3 regions of the Halomonas sp. AOP25-F1-15 genome follow, and region 1 is predicted to be linked to each of the others. Evidence: predicted binding sites of a transcription regulator. Region 1 holds the regulator's gene; each other region holds the start of a gene.
What was found. The regulator sigma-54, encoded in region 1, starts transcription at its own class of promoters, with help from an activator protein. The targets are predictions, from matches to a motif close to TGGCACNNNNNTTGCTNT.
Positions count from the first base shown of each region.

Region 2: a site for sigma-54 is predicted at 4,622-4,639, ahead of hpxO (FAD-dependent urate hydroxylase HpxO). Genes of this name have one in related genera too.
Region 3: a site for sigma-54 is predicted at 3,245-3,262, ahead of ACT3TF_RS06080 (amino acid ABC transporter substrate-binding protein). Genes of this name have one in related genera too.

Region 1 covers NZ_JBQSXV010000002.1:485,411-492,269, forward strand. The annotation lists gene ACT3TF_RS05525 (HPr family phosphocarrier protein) at 1-158, opposite strand, end outside; gene rapZ (RNase adapter RapZ) at 204-1,136, opposite strand; gene ACT3TF_RS05535 (PTS sugar transporter subunit IIA) at 1,199-1,669, opposite strand; gene hpf (ribosome hibernation-promoting factor, HPF/YfiA family) at 1,674-1,982, opposite strand; gene ACT3TF_RS05545 (RNA polymerase factor sigma-54) at 2,142-3,554, opposite strand; gene lptB (LPS export ABC transporter ATP-binding protein) at 3,678-4,427, opposite strand; gene lptA (lipopolysaccharide transport periplasmic protein LptA) at 4,439-4,942, opposite strand; gene lptC (LPS export ABC transporter periplasmic protein LptC) at 4,954-5,523, opposite strand; gene ACT3TF_RS05565 (KdsC family phosphatase) at 5,524-6,066, opposite strand; gene ACT3TF_RS05570 (KpsF/GutQ family sugar-phosphate isomerase) at 6,114-6,859, opposite strand, start outside.
Region 2 covers NZ_JBQSXV010000003.1:337,156-344,014, forward strand. The annotation lists gene ACT3TF_RS07465 (DMT family transporter) at 1-616, shown strand, start outside; gene ACT3TF_RS07470 (allophanate hydrolase-related protein) at 633-1,043, shown strand; gene hydA (dihydropyrimidinase) at 1,040-2,467, shown strand; gene ACT3TF_RS07480 (LysE family translocator) at 2,586-3,212, opposite strand; gene hpxO (FAD-dependent urate hydroxylase HpxO) at 3,311-4,531, opposite strand; gene ACT3TF_RS07490 (TonB-dependent siderophore receptor) at 4,664-6,802, opposite strand; gene ACT3TF_RS07495 (ABC transporter substrate-binding protein) at 6,849-6,859, opposite strand, start outside.
Region 3 covers NZ_JBQSXV010000003.1:23,973-30,831, forward strand. The annotation lists gene ACT3TF_RS06070 (amino acid ABC transporter permease) at 1-845, opposite strand, end outside; gene ACT3TF_RS06075 (amino acid ABC transporter permease) at 861-2,051, opposite strand; gene ACT3TF_RS06080 (amino acid ABC transporter substrate-binding protein) at 2,150-3,175, opposite strand; gene speE (polyamine aminopropyltransferase) at 3,419-4,285, opposite strand; gene hemE (uroporphyrinogen decarboxylase) at 4,285-5,397, opposite strand; gene ribA (GTP cyclohydrolase II) at 5,637-6,272, shown strand; gene mnhG (monovalent cation/H(+) antiporter subunit G) at 6,331-6,708, opposite strand; gene ACT3TF_RS06105 (K+/H+ antiporter subunit F) at 6,705-6,859, opposite strand, start outside.

The sequences.
Region 1 (6,859 bases):
AGCATTAATAACGACATAATATTAGCGGCATCGGCAGCCTGCTGCTGCTTATAGACACGTATATTAGCCGTGAACTGTTGGCCGCATTTAACTAGTTTCGTCGCCGCGCGGGCATGTAGTCCGCGTTGATTGGTGAGTGTGAGTGTTCTTTCTGGCACCCTGGTTCCTTTTCGCCGAGTGGTGTCATTAATCAATAGACGTGCTTAAGTCGTTGGTAATTGATCGCTGGTCGAGGAGAGACTGGTCAACGGCGTTGGGGGCTGTTCGCTCAGCGTATATTGCAGGCCTAGCTCTCGGTGGCGCAATTGAACTTCGCCCACACGAGCCGCTAAGCTTTTTGCTAGCTGCTCCACCATATAGACAGAGCGATGTTGACCACCGGTGCAGCCAATAGCAACGGTCATGTAGCTACGTTGGCTATTCTGATAAGCCGGTAACCAGCGCTCAAGCCATGCCTGGATATCGTTACTCATGGCATCCACAACGGGATAGCCTTTTAAGAAGGCAACGATGTTGGCGTCACGGCCTGTCGATTGTCGCAGCGTTGGGTCCCAGTAAGGATTGGGCAGGCAGCGCACGTCGAAGACGAGGTCAGCATCCAAGGGTACCCCACGCTTATAACCGAACGATTCAAACGTCAACGTCAACTGGTCGCACTGCTGGTGAGCCACCTGGTCAGTAATCCGGCGGCGTAGGTCGTGTACTGACAGTCGCGATGTGTCGATCAATAGATCGGCTAGATCACGTATGTCATGCAGGGTCTCTTCTTCTTTATTGATAGCCTCTTCAAGGGTCATTTCACTATTGCGCGTCAACGGATGTCGGCGGCGTGTGGCGGAGTAACGCTCTAGAAGAATTCGGGCATCAGTGGTTAGGTAGATAACTTGGAAATCAATGGTGCGCTGGCGCAACTCTTGTAATAGCGAGGGCAGGCGTTCAAGAGCCCCCGGTAAGTTGCGTGCATCAATGCTGACCGCCAGATGGGTACGATCACTCTGGTCGCGTAATTCGTCGACCAGTGACCCCAGCAGCATGACGGGAAGGTTATCAATCGCGTAGTAGCCTAGGTCTTCCAACGCCTGTAAGGCGATAGATTTGCCAGACCCAGAACGACCGCTAATGATGACCAGTTGCATAGAGTTTCTCTTCGCGTTAATCCAACGGCTTAAATAGGGACTTGATGGTCATTGATTGTCGCTTAATCCGCTGAATGCTCACGAATTTTAGCTGTAATGAGGTCGAGTAGTTCGCGCTGACTGCCTGCTTTGCGTAGCCGCTGGCGAGTATCCGCATCATTCATGATGGTGGCTACTTGGCCTAGCAAAGAGAGGTGTGTGTCATCCGCTTGTTCCGGTACGAGCAGCACAAACACTAGATCAACGGGGTCGCCGTCGATAGCATCAAAATCAATCGCTTCTGAGAGTTTTAAAAAACCAGCAATAGGCGTAGAGCAGTGAGGGCTGCGGGCATGTGGAATAGCCACGCCGTTACCAATCCCTGTGCTACCTAAGCGTTCTCGGCCGATTAAGCGACTGAACACTTCTTGGCTATCTAAACTGGGCGTATTTTGGGCGATAAAGGTGCTGAAAAATTCCAGCACCCTTTTTTTGCTGCCCCCAGGGACGTCGAAAAGAACGCGCTCTGGGGGGAGTATGGTTTCCAACGTCATTGAATTAACGCACACCTGCGCCTTGGGCGCGAGCTTGTGCTTTTTCCTTATGTTTAACGAGTTGACGATCAATTTTGTCCGCTAGCGCATCGATAGCGGCATACATATCACTGTCTAGGGCTTCTGCATGTAAGTCAGCGCCTGCTGCATGCAGTGTGCAGGCTGCCTGTTGGCGTTCTTTCTCCACCGATAGGGTGACCTGCACAGTGGTTATATTGTCGTAATGACGCTCAACACGTTCAAGCTTTTCATTAACATAGTCACGCAAGGCGTCAGTCAGTTCTACGTGATGACCAGTGATATTTACTTGCATTGACGTACTCCTTATCTATCGGACTGTACTTAGGAACCGTGCTTAGGAACCGTACTTAGGGACTGTACTTAGTACTTAGATATGTAGCCCTTTTGATTGTAACCCTTTTTGCCCCGTTGCAAAGCCCTTGTCGAGAGTTTCGCTGCAACCTGGCAGATCCTAGCGCAAACGGCGCCGCTCACTGGAAGAGGGAATGCCCATGGCTTCACGATATTTGGCTACCGTACGCCTTGCAACTTGAATGCCACCTTCTTCTAATAATGTCACTAAGCGGCTATCAGAAAGCGGTTTGCTGGGCGCTTCTTCGTGAACCAGCTTTTTCAGGCGGGCGCGGATCGCGGTACTGGAGTGGCTGTCGCCATCCTGGCCACTCACTTGGCTAGAGAAAAAGTATTTCAGCTCGAACACGCCACGCGGCGTATGAATATATTTCTGCGTTGTCACCCGTGAAATCGTTGATTCATGCATTTCAACGGCTGCGGCTATATCGGCCAAAATCAGCGGTTTCATGGATTCTTCGCCATGTTCGAGAAAGCCGATTTGACGGGTAATGATTTCACGGCCCACTCGCAGCAGCGTGTCGTTACGACTCGAAAGGCTTTTAATTAACCAGCGCGCTTCCTGCAGGTGTTCTTTCAAAAACTGATTATCCTGACTTTTGTCCGCACGCTTTATCAGGCTGGCGTAATCAGGTTGGATTCTTAACCGAGGCAGGGCGTCCTGATTGAGCTCTAAATGCCAGCCTTCATTATCATGACGCACCACCAGGTCGGGCGTGATGTAGCTGTCGTTGGTCACGCCATAAGCGCTGCCTGGGCGTGGATCTAGGCTGCGAATTAGCTGGATGACATCGGCTAGCTGCTCGTCATCGAGTCCTAAGCGTCGCTTGAGTAAGCGCATGTCATCTTTGCTGAGCGCTTCAAGAAACTGACGCACTAGCCTACGAGCAGGCACTAGCAGTGGCGTATCATCTGGCAGGGCGGCGAGCTGCAGCATCAAGCATTCACGCAGGTCGCGGGCAAAAATACCGGTGGGCTCGAATTGCTGCAGTTTTAATAATGTCGTTTCGACTTCGCGCTGGCTAAGGCTATCAATGCCCTGGGCGCGTAGCCCTTCACGAATATCATTAAGCGGCTGGGTCAAATAGCCGTTGGCATCTAGTGCATCAATGAGGCTCTCGGAAACCAGCTGTTCACGCACACTAAAATCGGTCATGGCGAGTTGCCACAATAGGTGGCCATGAAGGCTCTGTTCGGCAGCCTGGCGCTCAAAATCAGGGCCCTCGCTGCTGCTGCCAGTGCCGCCAATGTCTTGATAGGTGTCCGACCAGTCGCTATCAACGGAAAGCTCGGTGGGAATGCTCTCTGACCACTCCTCCTCTTTAGGCTCGCTTACGGCCTCTTCACCGAACTCATCTTCCTGTTCCAGCATGGGGTTGGCATCTAAGGCCTGCTGAATTTCCTGACGAAGATCCAGAGTCGATAGCTGCAGCAGGGCGATAGCCTGCTGCAGCTGAGGTGTCATGGTCAGCTGTGTCCCAATGCGCAGTTGAAGAGAAGCTTTCATGACCATTTGAGAACCACTCGTTAATCGGAATGCTTTACCCTAGTGCGAGTGGGAGCTGGGTGCAAGTGCAATAAGCATGCCATTGGTAGTTAAAGCGTTATAAGGCGGGATTTATGGGCAAAAATAAGCCTACAGACGAAAATCTGCGCCCAGATAAACATCCCTGACTTGCTGGTTAGTGAGGATAGATGCCGGGGGGCCGCTGGCGATGATATGGCCATCGCCGACAATATAAGCGATATCGCAAATGTCCAGCGTTTCACGGACGTTATGGTCGGTAATCAGAACGCCAATGTGGCGCTGTTTCAGCGCGCGAATGATGGTTTTAATCTCGCCCACTGAAATGGGGTCAACCCCGGCAAAGGGCTCATCTAGCAAGATGAAGGCGGGTTCGGTCGCTAGCGAGCGGGCAATTTCTACACGGCGACGCTCTCCCCCTGAGAGGCTCATGCCTAGGTTGTCGCGAATATGGGTGATATGGAAATCTTCAAGCAGAGCCTCCAGGCGCTCTTCGCGACCTGGGCGGTCGAGCTCTTTGCGCGTTTCTAATATCGCCATAATGTTATCGGCAACCGATAATTTGCGAAAAATAGACGCTTCTTGGGGCAGGTAGCCAATGCCTGCCGCTGCGCGCTCATGCATCGGAGCACGAGTTAAATCTAAGTCGTCAATACCCACTTTGCCGGCGTCAGATTTGACCAGCCCGACAATCATATAAAACGACGTGGTTTTGCCCGCGCCGTTAGGGCCGAGTAAGCCAACGACGCTGCCTTGGGAGATTTCCAAGTTAATATCTTTAACCACTCGGCGGCGTTTGTAACTTTTTGCCAAGTGGTGGGCATATAGTGTTTTTATCGGCGCATTGTCAGCAGTTGCCATCGATAGACTCTCTATTGTTCAGGCTGAATAGTCATGCGTATACGCTGCGGCTCGCTACCTTCAACGTCTGAGCGCGCTTGAATCACTTCACGGTCGATGAAATATTCAAGCCGACCTCCGGTAAATTTGTCGTCCTGCTGTGTCAATTCAGCTTGATCAACGAGCTCCACTCGGCGTTCGGCGACGTGATAAATAATCCGCCGAGCCCAGCCTTCCGTCGGGCCTTCTTGCCCTTCGGCCTGATGGCGCAAATAAGCACGCTCACCGGTCGACGTTGCCCGTGAAAGCTCGCCCGCCTCATTGCGTTGAATTTCCACTCGTTCGCCGCGCAGCTGCATTTCGCCCTGGCGAATATTGACATCCCCGGTGTAGACGGCGGTGCCCGCGCGCTGATCAAGATCTAGGCGGTCGGCTTCGACCTCCACGGGGGCCTGTTGTGAAGACGAGCTGGTTTGGGCTGCCGCGGATAGCGGCACGGCAAGCGCAAAAAGGGCGGTGTAGATAAGTGCTTTCATGGCGACTCCTGTTAGCGTTGTGTGGCCGGTGGATGAGTGCCGCGCACACCGTCAGATAAGCGGACCTGGCTATCGTTTAACCATACATCCATATGTGAAGCATTCATTTGCTGGGGCGGCTGTTGCAGTAATACCGGTGCCTCGCTCCATGCATGTTGAGTGAGGCCATCATAGTGCAGTTCTTCAGTATCCAGCTGCCATCCTTCGTCTGGCGCAATAAGTCGCGCGGAGCCGGACATAACGAGGGACTGCGTATTGGTATTAAGCGTGCCCACATCGGCACTGGCTAGCCACTGGCGCTCATCGCTGTCATACAGGGTGGCCTGAGGGCTCTCAGACCAGGTTTCCCCGCTTTGCGGCGTATGGATGAGGCGCGGTGTTTTTAATGACTGCAAGACGTTACCGTTGTCGCCAAACAGAGTGATTTCAGCATCCTCCAGGACGTGCCCTGGCTCTTGGGCCTGCGCTTCTGGGTCGATAGCGGTTTTTTGAGGCCCGCCTGGGCCAAGCCACACCAATAGCACGCCCAAGGCGATAAAAAGCCCTGTTAATCCTAGGCGTGTTTTAAGATGCTTAAGCATTTATGTGCGGCCGTGCAAGTAAGTGTCGAGCACTGCGCTCCAGTGCCCTTGGGCTTCAAGCAGAGTATCGCAAATTTCGCGTACCGCGCCGTGCCCGCCAAGCCGTTCCGTTGTCCAGTCGGCATGAGTGTGCATATAGTCCGGCGCATTGGGGACGGTAATGCCGACACCACAGCGCTTGATAACCGATAGGTCGGGGAGATCATCGCCGCAATAGGCGACTTGCTCTAGCTCTATATCCAAACGCTGGCACAGGCCGCGCAAGGTGGCGAGCTTATCCTCGCAGCCTTGAAAGACATGGTCGATACCCAGCGCTGCGGCACGTTGACTAACCATGGGCGAATCGCGGCCAGTAATCAGCGCGACGTGGATGCCGACTCGCTTAAGCAGCTTTAGACCATGGCCATCCTGAGTATGAAAGGCTTTAATTTCGATGCCGTCAGCCTGAAAGTAAAGTCGACCATCGGTGAGTACGCCATCAACATCTAACGCCAATAGACGAACGCGGCGAAGTCGATCAAGTAGGGCTGCAGATAGGGTCATAAAGCCTCCATTCTTTTAAGAAGTCGCTAAATCTTGCGATAAATACGTTAAATAACGCCGCTAACAAGCAAGTCATGCATATGTAAGGCACCAACCGGGCGCTGTTGTTCATCAACCACCGCGAGTGCGGTAATTCGGCCCTCTTCCATAATGCGTACCGCCTCTGCTGCCAGTATGTCGGGGCCGATACGTTTACCTGGCCGAGTCATGACATCATCGACTAAGACGTCGCGTAAGTTGTGGTATTGATCCAGTGTGCGCCGCAGGTCGCCATCGGTATATACCCCGGCTAAACGACCGTCACTATCAACCACGCAGGTAAAGCCCAGCCCTTGGCGGGTAATTTCCAATAAAGCGTCGCGCAGCGGGCTGCCTAGCGGAATTTGCGGCAAGCGTGCGCCATCGTGCATAAGGTCTCTCACGCGCAGCAACAAGCGCTTGCCTAAGCTGCCACCCGGATGGGAAAGAGCGAAATCTTCTGCCGTAAAGCCTCGGGCTTCCAGCAGTGCTACGGCGAGCGCATCACCCAGCGCTAGGGCGGCAGTGGTCGAGCTAGTGGGGGCGAGATCCAGCGGGCATGCCTCGCGCTCAACGCCGCTATTTAGATGCGCATCAGCATGCTTAGCGAGCGTGGAGCCAGGCCGCCCTGTCATGCTGACCAGCGGCGTACCTAAACGTTTCAGTAGCGGCAGAAGGGCGGTCACTTCGGCCGTTTCGCCTGAGTTAGACAGGGCCAACACAACGTCGGCGCGAGTAATCATGCCCAGGTCGCCGTGACTGGCTTCACCTGGGT
Region 2 (6,859 bases), on a different contig from region 1:
CACAATATTTGCGTACTTATCGGTTCGTGCGTTACCTCTCACGCAGGTCTATGTTGTCAACTTCAGCTCGCCGCTTATCGTTACGCTACTTGCTATACCGCTTTTAAATGAACGTGTTGGTGCTAAACGTATATTGGCAGTTCTCTGTGGGTTTTCAGGCGTTCTGATTGCTGTTCAGCCTGATGTGGGTGACTTTAACGTCGAGCTTTTATTGCCGGTAGGGATGGCGGTGTGCTTTGCGCTTTATCAACTGGCAACGCGATACTTTGCCGCGCAGGACTCCTCGCTTACCTCGCTCCTTTATACAGCCGCCGCAGGGGGCGTTGTCAGCACGTTGGTGGTTCCCTTTTTCTGGGTGCCCGTGCAAGCGCAGGATATCCCACTGTTTATTTTGATCGGATTACTCGGTGCGCTCAGTCATTTTGCGCTGATCGAGGCAATGCGTTCGGCCTCGGCTTCACTGGTATCTCCCTTTTTATATTCACAGCTTATTTGGGCAACGCTCATTGGCTACTGGTTTTTCGGTGACTATCCCACCCGTGACACGTTCATCGGAGCAGGCATTGTTGCCTTAGCAGGTGGTTATCTCATTATCAATGAGCGCCATCGACATTAAACGGATAGGAGGCTTTATGAGCGAACAATCTAGAACGGTGCTTATGTTTGTTAACGGTCAGGCGATGTCTGGCGGAAGTATCAATTTTGCTTTAAAGGAGGCTAAGTTTTTGGGCGCCGTTAATACTGCCGCGAAGTATCGTTTTTACTCCGTGCGTGATGAATTCCCTGGGCTATGGCCTGTAGAACAGGGCGGTAAGTCCATCCCTGGTGAAGTCTATGAAGTCACTTATGCTCAGCTTCGCGAGTCATTGCTTCCCAACGAACCTTCCGAGTTAGAGCTGAGTATTATCGAACTGGAAGATGGAAGCGGCTCTTTGAGCATGATAATGCGTGAAGAGGATATTAACGTTGATGGCGTTGTAGATATTACCAATCGGGGTGGCTGGTTAGCGTATCTTTCAGCCAAGGGTGAGACGTCTGTATGAAGGGTTACGATTTAGTCATCCGTAACGGCACTGTTGTCACCGCTTCCGATACGACTATATGTGATATCGGCATTCGCGATGGGAGGATTGTTGCATTAGGAGAGTCGCTAGGTGCCGGTAAGGAAGAGATAGAGGCGTCAGGGCATTACGTTTTGCCAGGTGGTGTCGATGCTCACTGTCATTTCGATCAGCCATCGGGGCCAGGCATCCAAATGGCTGATGATTTCGAAACGGGCACTCGATCAGCAGCCTGTGGCGGCACCACAACGGTTATTCCGTTCGCTGCGCAGCAAAAAGGCGATACGTTAAGAGCGACGGTAGAAGATTATCATCGCCGGGCAGATGGTAATGCCTGTGTTGATTACGCTTTCCATCTGATTGTTTCTGATGCCACGCCCCTAGTCTTAAAAGAGGAGTTACCTTCTCTGATCGAGGAAGGATACACGTCTTTTAAAATCTACATGACCTACGACGATCTCAAGCTAAATGACCGGGAGATCTTAGAGACATTGGCTGTCGCAAGGCAAGAAGGTGCGATGACAATGATCCACGCTGAGAATGCTGACTGCATTGCTTGGTTAAGTGATGCGCTTGAAGCCGCCGGTCAAACCGCACCGCGCTTCCATGCAACCTCTCGCCCGCCCGTGGTAGAAAGAGAAGCAACCCATCGCGCAATTTCGTTTGCCGAATTAGTCGATACCCCTGTTCTTATTGTACATGTGTCAGGGCAGGAGCCGATTGAACAGATACGTTGGGCGCAAGGGCGAGGTTTAAGGATTTATGCTGAAACGTGTCCTCAATATCTGTTCCTAACAGCTGACGACTTGAAGTTGGATGGATTTGAGGGCGCAAAGTGTGTCTGTAGTCCTCCTCCCCGTGATGCGCGAAGTCAAGAGGCTGTTTGGGAGGCACTTGAAAACGGAGTCTTTCAAATTTTTTCTTCAGACCATGCGCCGTTCCGTTATGAGGATGCGGAAGGTAAAAAGTCGGCTGAAGGCAAGTCGTTTAAGCACATTCCAAATGGTATTCCAGGTGTTGAGACTAGGCTCCCTCTTCTGTTTTCAGAAGGCGTTTTAAAAGGCCGAATCGACATCACCAAATTTGTCGCATTAACATCCACTAATCCGGCTCGGATATACGGTCTTTATCCTCGTAAAGGAACACTTGCCGTTGGGTCTGATGCCGATATCGTGATATGGGACCCTACTCTTGAGTGGACGATTACCAACGATAGGCTACATCACAATGTTGATTACACGCCTTATTCAGGTATGACCCTCACAGGTAAACCTATAACAACGTTATTGCGCGGTCAGGTTGTCTGGAAAGAGAATATCTTTATAGGTGGGCCGGGTGGGGGATGTTTCTTACCGTGCGAACGCCCCCAGCCAGCAATGCCTAAAGGCGTTAGTAAGGGGTTTTAGCTTTAATGCTCAATGATGATAAACCGCTAGACGACCTGCAGTTTGAAAAAGCCGTGCAGTCAGTGACTACGATGACTTTAAGAGGTATTGGGCTGACGGTATGAGTATTGGCCAGCGATTAGATGGGCTGTCGCATACGCAAAATCGCTACGCCTAAACCGATAAAAGCACTGCCCATGATGCGATTGACCCACTTTGCTCGGCGTGTGTTGCTCAGCCAGCGAGTGAGATGTTTCGCGAGCCCGCCGTAGGCCATTAAGGTGGCGAATGAAAGCACCATAAAGGTGCCTACCATCATAGAAAATTGCGGAAGCAGCGCGCGCTGTGTATCCAAAAACTGAGGAAACAGAGCAGTAAAAAACAGGATTGCTTTTGGGTTGCTCATGGCGACCAGCAGGCCTTCACTGAAAATGCGCCAGTGAGGAATGGGCTTGGCAGCGGTGGACGGTACTGCCAGTGAGCGTTTGCTACGCCACTGGCGAATGCCTAAGTATATCAAGTAAGCGGCGCCGCCAAATTTCAGCAGGCTAAACAGCGTTTCTGAGGCATTTAATATCACGCCTAACCCCAATACCGCGGCGCTCGCCAGTATTAGCAATCCCATAATATTGCCCAGCGAGGAAAGCGCCACGCGCTTTGTTCCACCGGCCATGCCATTACGCACCGCGACTAAAAAAGCGGGCCCAGGGCTCGCAATGCTGACCAGCGCCATGGCAACAAACAGCAGCCAAGTGGAAAGTGGCATGGGTATATCTCCTAAGAGGATAAAGCCGGTTAGTCAGACGACCGGTATCTATCTAAGCGCTGATGGCAAGCCCGCACCTATGGAACGTTAACATTTCACTAGCCCAGTGGCCCGCTGGTAACCGTTGTCTTCAATCCTTTAATAATGGCTTGACCATCCTCACGCTTGAGTTCGTCGTACCAGGCTTGCGTTTGGGCGGCGTCGTGCCCATGAATCATCTCCGCGCGCTTACGGGCGCGCTGGACGATCTCTCCCACTCGGCTAACGCGTTGCGCGTCGTACTGCGTCAAGGCGCTGGCAATGGCAGATGAGGTGTCGGTATGTTCTTCAAGTGCGCGCTGCACGACTTGAGCCAGCACCCAGGCGTCTTCCATCGCTTGGCAGCCGCCTTGGCCAAGGTCGGGTGCCATGCCATGAGCAGCATCACCTAGAAGGGCAACACGCGGTGCGGTCAGTGAATCAAGCGGAGGAATATCGTAGATTTCCACACGCGCCATGCGCGCAGGGTCGAAGCGTTCGATAAGTGCCTGCACCGGCGCAGCCCAGCCTGCAAAGTGTGCGCGTAATTCATCGCGATAGTGGCTGGGGTCGTTGGTGGTGCCAGCGGGGAGCGGTACATCAAGAAAACAATAAAATTCCTGCGCGCCTTCGGCATTGCCCCCGTTGCCCATGGGCATAAACGAGACACGCTTCGCGTCGCCGACATACTGATCCCAGTGACTCTGCGGTGCCAAGGCATCATCGGCAGGCACGCGTACATTCCAGTTCACATAACCCACGTATTGGCGCTCAACGGGGTGACCCACGACCTTACCGCGCAGCTTTGAATGAGTACCTTCCGCGACGACTAATAAGTCTGCGTGCAGGCTTTCGCCATCGTCAAAATGCGCAGAAACACCGTCGTGCGTCAGCGTGTAATCATGACAGCGGCGGCCAAACTGCACATGCTCGGTGCCTACCGCGTCTAGCAACATTTGTTGTAGGGCGGCGCGAGAAATAGGGCATGCACGCTGCTCGATCTCTTCAAATAGCGGCACCAGGCTAAAATCGGTTAAGGGTTGACCGTCATGCGTCAGATAGCGCATCTGGGTGATGTTGCCACTTAAGCCTTCAATGGCGTTACCAAGGCCCAGTTGATGCATGACTTTCACGCCGTTAGACCATATCGAGAGCGCCGCGCCTACTGGACGCATCGTTGCTACGCGTTCAACCACCGTGACCTGATACCCTTGCCGCTGGAAAGCGAGAGCGGTGCTCAGCCCGCCAATGCCCGCGCCGATAACGAGAATATTGAGAGGCGTAGTCAGAGGGCGAGACATAGCGAGCTCCTTGAAAATGGGAAGGCACAACGGCTAACACGTCATATCAGCTGTTACCGCGAACTGTATACAGCGTTAAACCTTAATGTATAGGCAATCATAGTGCCAAGTCAGTCGTTACTTACCTGGGCGTCAAAACCTAACCGACGCCTGTAGGCTGACCTCTAGGGGATCGCCGACCACGACCCGTGTGTTGCCACCGCTTGAAGGGTAGTAAGTGGTGTCGAACAGATTCTTGGCATTGAGCTGCAGGTGAAGGGTGTCGCCCAGCCAAGGGGTGTCCCAGCCGATAAACGCGTCAGCGACGGTGTAGTCGTCTAACTGGAAACTGTTGTCAGCATCGCCTTCGCGCTCACCCACATAGCGAACCCCACCACCTAAGCGCCAGTTGCCCAGGCCAGGCGCGGTTGTTAAATCGTGTGCCAAGTAGAGGGTGGCGGTATGGCGTGCGGCGTTGGTCAGCCGGTTGCCCTGGGTATCTTCGGTGTCTTTAAGTACTTCGGTGTCGGTATAGGCATAAGCGCCTAGTAGTGAAAGCTGATCAGTCAACTGGCCGGAAACCGTTAGCTCCCCCCCCCGTGAACCCGCTTCGCCTACCGTGCGGGTCACACCGTTGTCTGAGACGGCAACATTCTCCTTGCGGATATCGAACAGCGCAACGGCCAACGAGAACTGGTCGTTCCATAGATGCTTCACACCGATTTCGCTGCCCATACTGTGTTCAGGATCCAGCGCCTGTCCGGTATCGCTGTCGGCCCCATTGGGCACAAACGCTTCGCTGTAGCTGGCATAAACGGACGTCTCCGGGGTCAGGCGATGCAGCAGACTGATTGATGGCAGGAAAATATCGTCGCTGGTATCCGTCTCGGTGATGAAGTCCTGCCCACGGCCGGAAAACTGCTCGTAGTGTGTATAGCGCCCGCCTAGCCCCAGCGTCCAGCGGTCGTTGAAGTGCCAGCGATCATTGAGATAAACGCCGGTCGTATTAACCTCATCCAAGCGGTTGCTGCGCGAGGTGTTAAGGCTATCGCTATCCAGCGTCAGGCCGCCGTAGCTCATAGCGTAAATGTTTTGATCAGTCACCGACGAGCCGCGATACACCTCGGCCAGATAGTCGCGGCGACGTTCGTGGTCAATTCCTACGGTAAGGTCGTGGCGCATGCCTGCCAGCGTGGCGGTGCCGGTAGTATCCCAGGCGGTGTACTGTACGCGGCGGTCATAACCTTCATTAGCATCTGCACGACGTGTTAATGCACCGCTCTGCGCGTTAACGCTTAGTACTCGCGGTTGGCCATCGCTGTACTGCCGGCGGTTCCAGCCGTAGGTGAGCCGTGTTGACCAGTCGTTGTTAATATCCTGTTCCCACCAGGCGGTGACGGCTTCGTCGTGACCGAAAACCCGCGACCAGGATTCGTCGAAACGGCGCTCACTAGGTACCTTGGCGGGTTCACCATCAATCATCACCGTGCCGCGATCCAGATCCAAGTCGTAGTCGCGATACTCATAGGAGATTTGTGCGCGACTTTCGCGGCCTTCCCAGCGCAGCGAAGGGGCAATAATCGTGCGTCGATCATGACCAAAAACGCGCGCGGAGTCTTCATCTTCATGATGGACGATAAATCGGAAGGCCAGGCCGGTATCGGCAATTGGCCCGGTGACATCCACGCTGGCATTGCCGCCACCCAAGGAGGTGGCTTCGGCGCTGATTTCGCGCTGCCACTCGTACTCAGGCCGTTTGGTGACCAGGTTGATCACCCCGCCAGGATCCTGCTGGCCTTGAAATAGCGAGGCAGGCCCCTTGAGTACTTCGACATGATCCACCGTTGCCATTGAGAAGGTGCCGCGCGGTTGGCGAATGCCATCGATCAGAATCGAACCATCGCTGTTGCTGCCGAAGCCGCGTTTAATATAGCCATCCTCGGTGCCCCCCATGTTATTGCCTGCGGTCACCCCTGCAACCATCGCCATTGCTTCGTCCAAGCTGTCGATGTCATGGTCGGCCATCACCTGGGCGGTGACGGTCTCCACGGCGCGGGCCTCTTCTAAAAACGACACCGGCTGTTTGCTGGCAAGGCTTGAGCGCTGGGCACGATAGCTCCGCGGAGCCACGTCAGTGAGCCGATCTGAGGTGACGATCAGTGTTTTTGGCGCGGTCTCGTTGGCCTGCTGTTCGTAGACCTGTTGTGCCTGGGTCTGTTGTGCATAGACATCGGGCAGTGGGTTCAGCAGTAGCAGTGGCGAAAACAATGCAAAGGTTCGGGAGCGCAGCATGGTCGATACAGATCCTGTTATTGTCAGAGGGGGAGTGGGCCAAGGATTATGGAGCGT
Region 3 (6,859 bases), on a different contig from region 1:
GGCATGACGATCAGGCCCATACGTTTCCAATAGGTCATGCCTAACGCCGCTGCGGCCTCGTCCTGGCCTTTGGGGATGGCCTGTAAGCCGCCGCGAATAACTTCCGCCATATAGGCACTCTGGAACAGCGTTAAGCCGATCAGGGCACGCACAAGGCGATCCACGCTGATTTCGGAGGGTAGGAACAGGGGCAGCATCACCGAGGCCATAAACAAAATGGTGATGAGCGGGACACCGCGCCAAAACTCGATAAAAATGACGCAGAACGTTTTGACGATAGGCATATTCGAGCGTCGCCCGAGCGCTAATACAATGCCAATAGGCAGTGCCCCTACCATGCCGACGGTGGCCAATAGCAGCGTCAGCATCAGACCGCCCCAGCGATGCGTTGAAACACGCGGCAGGTCAAAGTAGCCGCCGTGTAGGAGCACGTAGGCGATCACTGGGAATACCAGCAGAGCCAATAGCACCACCCAACGTTTAAACGGCAGGCGTGGAATGACCATCCAGGCAATAATGGCCGCAAACATGGTAAACACAATATTGGGCCGCCAGTACTCGCTGCTGGGGTATAGGCCGTACATGAACTGTGAAAAACGCGCGTTAATGAATACCCAGCAAGCGCCTACTCGAGAGCAGTCTTCGCGGCTGGAACCCACCCAGTCAGCGTCAATAAAGGCCCATTGAATCGTGGGTACGATCAATAGATACAGCACATACAGCCCCAAGAGCGTGAAGATGCTATTGACGGGCCCATTGAACAGGTTGCCACGCAGCCAGGCGATCGGGCCAATCGTGCCTTTAGGCGCCGGGCGCTGAGGGATGGTGTCTTTGTTGTGAATCATGGTGTCGCCTCCGGCCTAGCGTTCAACCAGCGCAACGCGAGCGTTGAACCAGTTCATGAACATGGACACCAGCAAGCTGATGACAAGATAAACCGCCATGGTCATGGCAATAACTTCGATTGCCTGACCGGTCTGATTGAGCGTAGTGCCGGCAAACACCGATACTAGGTCGGGATAGCCGATGGCGGTGGCCAGTGACGAGTTCTTAATCAGGTTAAGATATTGGCTAGTGAGCGGCGGAATGATGACGCGCATGGCCTGTGGAATGACCACCAGACGTAATACCAGTTTGCGCGGCAAGCTCAGTGCCTGTGCCGCTTCCGTCTGTCCATGGGGAATAGCCTGGATACCTGAGCGCACAATTTCGGCGATAAACGATGCGGTATAGATAGACAGTGCCAGCCACAGCGCCAGGAACTCGGGAATGATGGTAATGCCGCCTCGGAAATTAAAGCCGCGCAGTTCAGGCATTTCCCAAGTGACCGGCACGCCGGTGGCGATTAGCACCAGCAGCGGCAGGCCAAAAATGATTACCAGCGATAGCAAACCGGCGGGCAGGCGTTTGCCGGTGGCTTCATGACGGCGCCTGTTCCAAATAATCAGTGCGATGCTGGCAATGATCGCGACTACAAACGTAGCGGGAATCAGCCCAAAACCGGATTCAAACAGCGGCTGGGGTAGATAAAGTCCGCGAACATTCAGAAAGAAGGCTTCACCAAAGGCCAGGCTATCCCGGGCGCCGGGCAGCGTGCGCAGTACCGCGAAATACCAGAAAAAGATCTGCAGCAGCACGGGAATATTACGAAACGTTTCGATATAGGCGTTGGCTAAGCGTGCGATCAGCCAGTTGGGTGACAAACGCGCTATGCCGACAGTAAAGCCAATAATGGACGCGGCGATGACGCCCAGCCCGCCGACCAGCAGCGTATTGATCAAGCCAACCACGAAGGTGCGGCCGTAGGAGCTTTGCGAGGAGTAATCGATCAGGCTTTGAACAATGCCGAAGCCCGCCGTGTTACTCAAAAATCCAAAGCCGGTGGTAATGCCCCGAGCATTCAAGTTGGCTTGGGTATTGTGGATAATGTAGGCCAGGAAAGCCGTGACAACGGCGATCAAAATGATTTGGAAAATAAGTGCGCGCTTAGCGCGATCTCGCCAAAACGGCGGCTTGTGGCCGGCGTGGCGAATGTTGGGTCTTACCGACATGGATGGCGTCTCCGCTACACGGAAGGTCAATCAGATGGCCCGCCCATTCCTTGATATGAAGACTGGAAAAGTCGGCGGGCCAGGGTCAAGCGAGACGCTTAGCGAATCGGAGGAGCGTACTGGAAGCCACCGGCGTTCCAAAGAGCGTTCACACCGCGCTCAATTTCAAGCGGAGAGCCCATGCCTACGTTACGTTCAAAGCTTTCAGCGTAGTTACCGACCTGACTGATAATGTTGTAAGCCCAGTCAGCCTCTAAGCCCATGCCTTCGCCATAGTTACCGTCTTGGCCGAGCAGGCGAGCCACGTCCGGATTTTCAGAGCTGAGCATTTCCTCAGCATTTTCGCTGGTCACGCCGTATTCTTCGGCGTTAATCATAGCGAACAGCGACCACTTAACGATGTTAAACCAAGTGTCATCGCCTTGCCGCACGACGGGGCCAAGCGGCTCTTTAGAAATAATCTCAGGTAGAATGACCGCGCCTTCGGGGTCGTCAAGCTGGATACGTAGCGCTGCCAGCTGTGAGGTGTCGGAGGTCAGTACATCGCAGCGCCCGGCCTGGAAGCCGCCAACGGTTTGCTCAGAGGTATCGAAAACGATGGGGTCAAATTCCATATCGTTGGCGCGAAAGTAATCGGCCACGTTCAATTCGGTCGTGGTGCCCGTTTGGATACAGATAGCGGCGCCATCAAGTTCCATTGCACCGTTAATGCCAAGGTCGCGGCTAACCATAAAGCCGATACCGTCGTAGAAGTTAACCCCTGCGAAATTGAGACCCAGGGTGGTATCCCGAGTGGTGGTCCAGGTGGTATTGCGCGAAAGGACATCCACTTCGCCCGATTGAAGAGCGGTAAAGCGCTCAACGGCGTTAAGGGAGATGTAGTTGACCGCTTCTGAATCGCCAAGTACGGCTGCGGCGACTGCACGGCATACATCAACGTCCAGGCCTTGCCAGTTACCGTCGCCATCCGGTGCAGAAAAGCCAGGCAGGCCGTCACTCACGCCACACTGAACGGCCCCGCGCTCGATGGTATCTTCTAAGACGTCTGCTTGAGCCGTTGCTATTCCCGCTAACGTCACTGAGCCAGCAGACGCTAGTAGCACGAGGTGTTTTTTGTTCAGCATATAGTTCCCCTTGAATCAATTAGAATCCTGAATTCCCAGAATTACGCATGCCTTAGCATGTAACTAAACCTAGCAAGTAAGATGCCAACAAGGGTACCGGCGCTAATTCAGCGCTTTTCAACGCTACTCAACGGATTCGAGACGAACGTCTATATGCAAAAAACGAGACTGCCCACTTGCTCTTGCACCTTTCTAGGGCAGAACAAGATGGGCAGTGGTCAAACGACGGGCTAAGGGCGTTATTTACTCGGCCGCAAATGCCTTGCGCATAAACGGCGGTAGCACGAGCGCCCCACGGTGGGCATCAACGCTGTAATACTCCAGCGGCAGGCCGTGGCTTGCGGCGTCCTGTTCACGGAACGCATTAACGTCGATAGATTTACCGGCCAGCGTCACGCTCCACCAGCCTGAGGGGTAAACCGGCTGCGGGAAAGGCAGCGTAGCAACGCTGTCAAATCCGGCTTCTTGCATATCGTGGCGCAGTTCGCGAATGATCGATCCGCTATGATAAAGCGGCGACTCGCTCTGTTGCACCATTACGCCGCCACTTTTCAAAATGCGGTGACAGCGCTTTAGGAAGTCAGTTTTAAACAGCCCTTCGGCGGGGCCAACCGGGTCGGTGGAGTCGATAATTAACACGTCGATACTCTCATCCGGTGCATCGTCGACCCACTTCACACCATCGGCGAACAGCAGCTCGGCCCGCGGATCGTTATTCGACGCCACCAGCGTAGGGAAGAAGCGTTGTGATGCTTTGGTAACCTCTTCATCGATATCGATCTGAGTGACTTTTTCAACGCCAGGGTGACGCAGCACTTCTTTTAAGGTGCCGCAGTCGCCGCCGCCAATAATCACTACACGCTTAGGATCTTGATGGGTAAACAGCGCCGGATGCGCAATCATCTCGTGGTAAAGAAAATTATCGCGATCCGTCAGCATCACGCAGCCATCCAGCACCATTAAGTTGCCGTAGGTCTCGGTGGCGTAGACTTCTAAGTGCTGGTACGGACTCTGCACATCCAGCAACTTTTCAGAAATCTTCAGTGAGAAAGCGCTGCCGTGGCTATCAAAGACTTCGGTAAACCACTGGTCGTCGCGTAATTCGCTCATCAATTGGCTCCTGGATGCGTGACGTTGGATGGGGTCGAAATATCCCGGTGATACTGCGGGCTTAGCTCGTGCAGCGCCTCCATGAAGGCGGTGACGTTGTCCGGATGCGTAAATTGGCTGATGCCGTGGCCCAGGTTAAACACGTGGCCAGGGCCATGGCCGTAGCTTTCAAGCACGCGAGCAACCTCTGTGCGAATTGCCGAGGGGCGGGCAAACAGCACGTTGGGGTCCAGGTTGCCCTGTAGCGCCACTTTATGACCAACGCGGGCGCGAGCATCGGAAAGCTCGGTGGACCAGTCGATACCCAGCGCATCGGCACCGGCGTCAGCGATATTTTCCAGCCACTGACCGCCGTTTTTGGTGAACAGAATCACCGGCACGCGGCGCCCGTCGTGTTCGCGGATCAGCCCCGCCACGATCTGCTTCATATAGCGCAGCGAAAACTCAAGGTAGGCAGGTGTTGAAAGCGCGCCGCCCCAAGTGTCAAAAATCTGTACCGCCTGGGCACCCGCGCGAATCTGCGCATTCAGATAGTCGGTCACCGACTGCGCCAGCGTATTCAGCAGCTGGTGAAGAGTGTCTGGCGTGTCGTAGAGCATGGTTTTTAAGTGGCGGAAATCTTTGCTAGAGCTGCCTTCCACCATGTAAGTCGCCAGTGTCCAGGGGCTGCCAGAGAATCCGATAAGTGGCATACGCCCGTTCAGCTCGCGGCGAATAGTCGACACCGCGCGCATCACGTAATCTAGGTCGCGCTCGGCATTGGGCACGCTCAGCGCGTCAACTTCTGCCTGCGTGCGTACCGTTTTACGAAATTTAGGGCCTTCGCCAGTTTCAAAGTACAGGCCAAGCCCCATCGCATCCGGAATGGTTAAAATATCCGAAAACAGGATAGCCGCATCCAGTGGATAGCGTTCCAGCGGCTGAAGCGTTACTTCGCAGGCCAGGTCTTGATTGCGGCACAGGTCCATAAAGCTGCCCGCATCGGCCCGTCTGGCGCGATATTCTGGCAGATAGCGGCCAGCCTGACGCATCATCCATACCGGCGTGCGATCCACGGGCTGACGCGCCAGCGCGCGAAGAAAACGATCATTTTTCAACGGTGTAGTCGTCATAAACACTTGCTCTTAGGAAATTTGCCCGCATTGTATGGGGGTAATTGTACTTGAAGTTGTACTTGAAGATAGGCGCGAGAGCGGCTTACCGCGTGGCAAAATCGTCGCACCCAGCCAATTTTTCTCCGCTATTTAGCCGTCTAACCACCGTGAGGCGGGCGCCGCTTCCTGATAGAATACTTGCCTACTTTGCCAACACTGGTGTGGTTAACTGGTTTGGTTAATCAACGAGGTAACCTGTGACCATTCGCTTCATTGCCGCTTCCCGACTGCCCACGCCCTGGGCCACTTTTACTATGCATGGCTTCGAAGATGAGGCTACTGGCAAAGATCATATCGCGCTAACGCTGGGTGACGTGACCGGCGATGAGCCGGTACTTGGGCGTGTGCATTCTGAGTGTTTGACCGGCGATGCGCTGTTCTCAATGCGCTGCGACTGTGGCTATCAGTTGCAGGAGGCGCTCAAACGCATCGCTGAAGAGGGCCGCGGCGTACTGTTTTATCTGCGCCAAGAAGGACGCGGCATTGGGCTTTTGAACAAAATTCGTGCTTACAATCTGCAAGACCAAGGTGCTGACACGGTAGAGGCCAACGAGCAGCTCGGCTTTGGTGCCGATATGCGCCGATACGATCTGTGCGTGCCCATGCTCAATCACCTAGGCGTTACATCGCTACGCTTAATGACCAACAACCCGCGTAAGGTTGACGCGCTCACCCGCGACGGTGTCAACGTAGTAGAGCGCCTGCCCATCACGACCGGCCTAAATCCCCATAACGAACACTATCTTTCAACCAAAGCGGGCAAGCTGGGCCACATGATGGCCCTTGATGATTTTACCCGCGCCAGCGATGTGGATATTGAGCGTAAGGGCTAGGTAAGCGGACGGTGTCAGGCTAACAGAAGGGGCGCCATTGCTATGGCGTTAGCCCTTCTTACTCATCCGGTGAGAAGGGATAAACTTCGTTTGATTCTGTCTTGCTATCGCGCCGGCGCGCCCGGAGGTCTCGATAGACCGCGGTGCGCATAAGTAGCATTGCCACGACAGGCGCTGTAAGCAAAATGAACGCGGTGATGAGTAGCTCGTGAATCACCAGGCGCGACTGCAGCGCGGTAAAGAACAGCATTGATGCGATTAAAATGCAGCCAGCGCCTAAAGTGACCGTGATCGCCGGGCCATGGATACGCTGAAAAAAGTGCGGCAAACGCACCAGGCCTATCGCGCCAATCAGCACTATCAGGCTGCCCAGCACCAGCAGCAGAGTGACGGGCAGGCTGACCCATAAGGGGAGGTTTTCAAAGTCAGGGCTCATTCGATCACCTCGCCGCGCATTAAAAATTTCGTGAGGGCCACCGTCGAGACAAAGCCCGTCAATGCGATGAGCATGGCCACTTCAAAATAAATCAGATTACCAAAACGCAGGCCTAGCGCTAACGCGAGGAGCATTGCGCACATCCATAGCG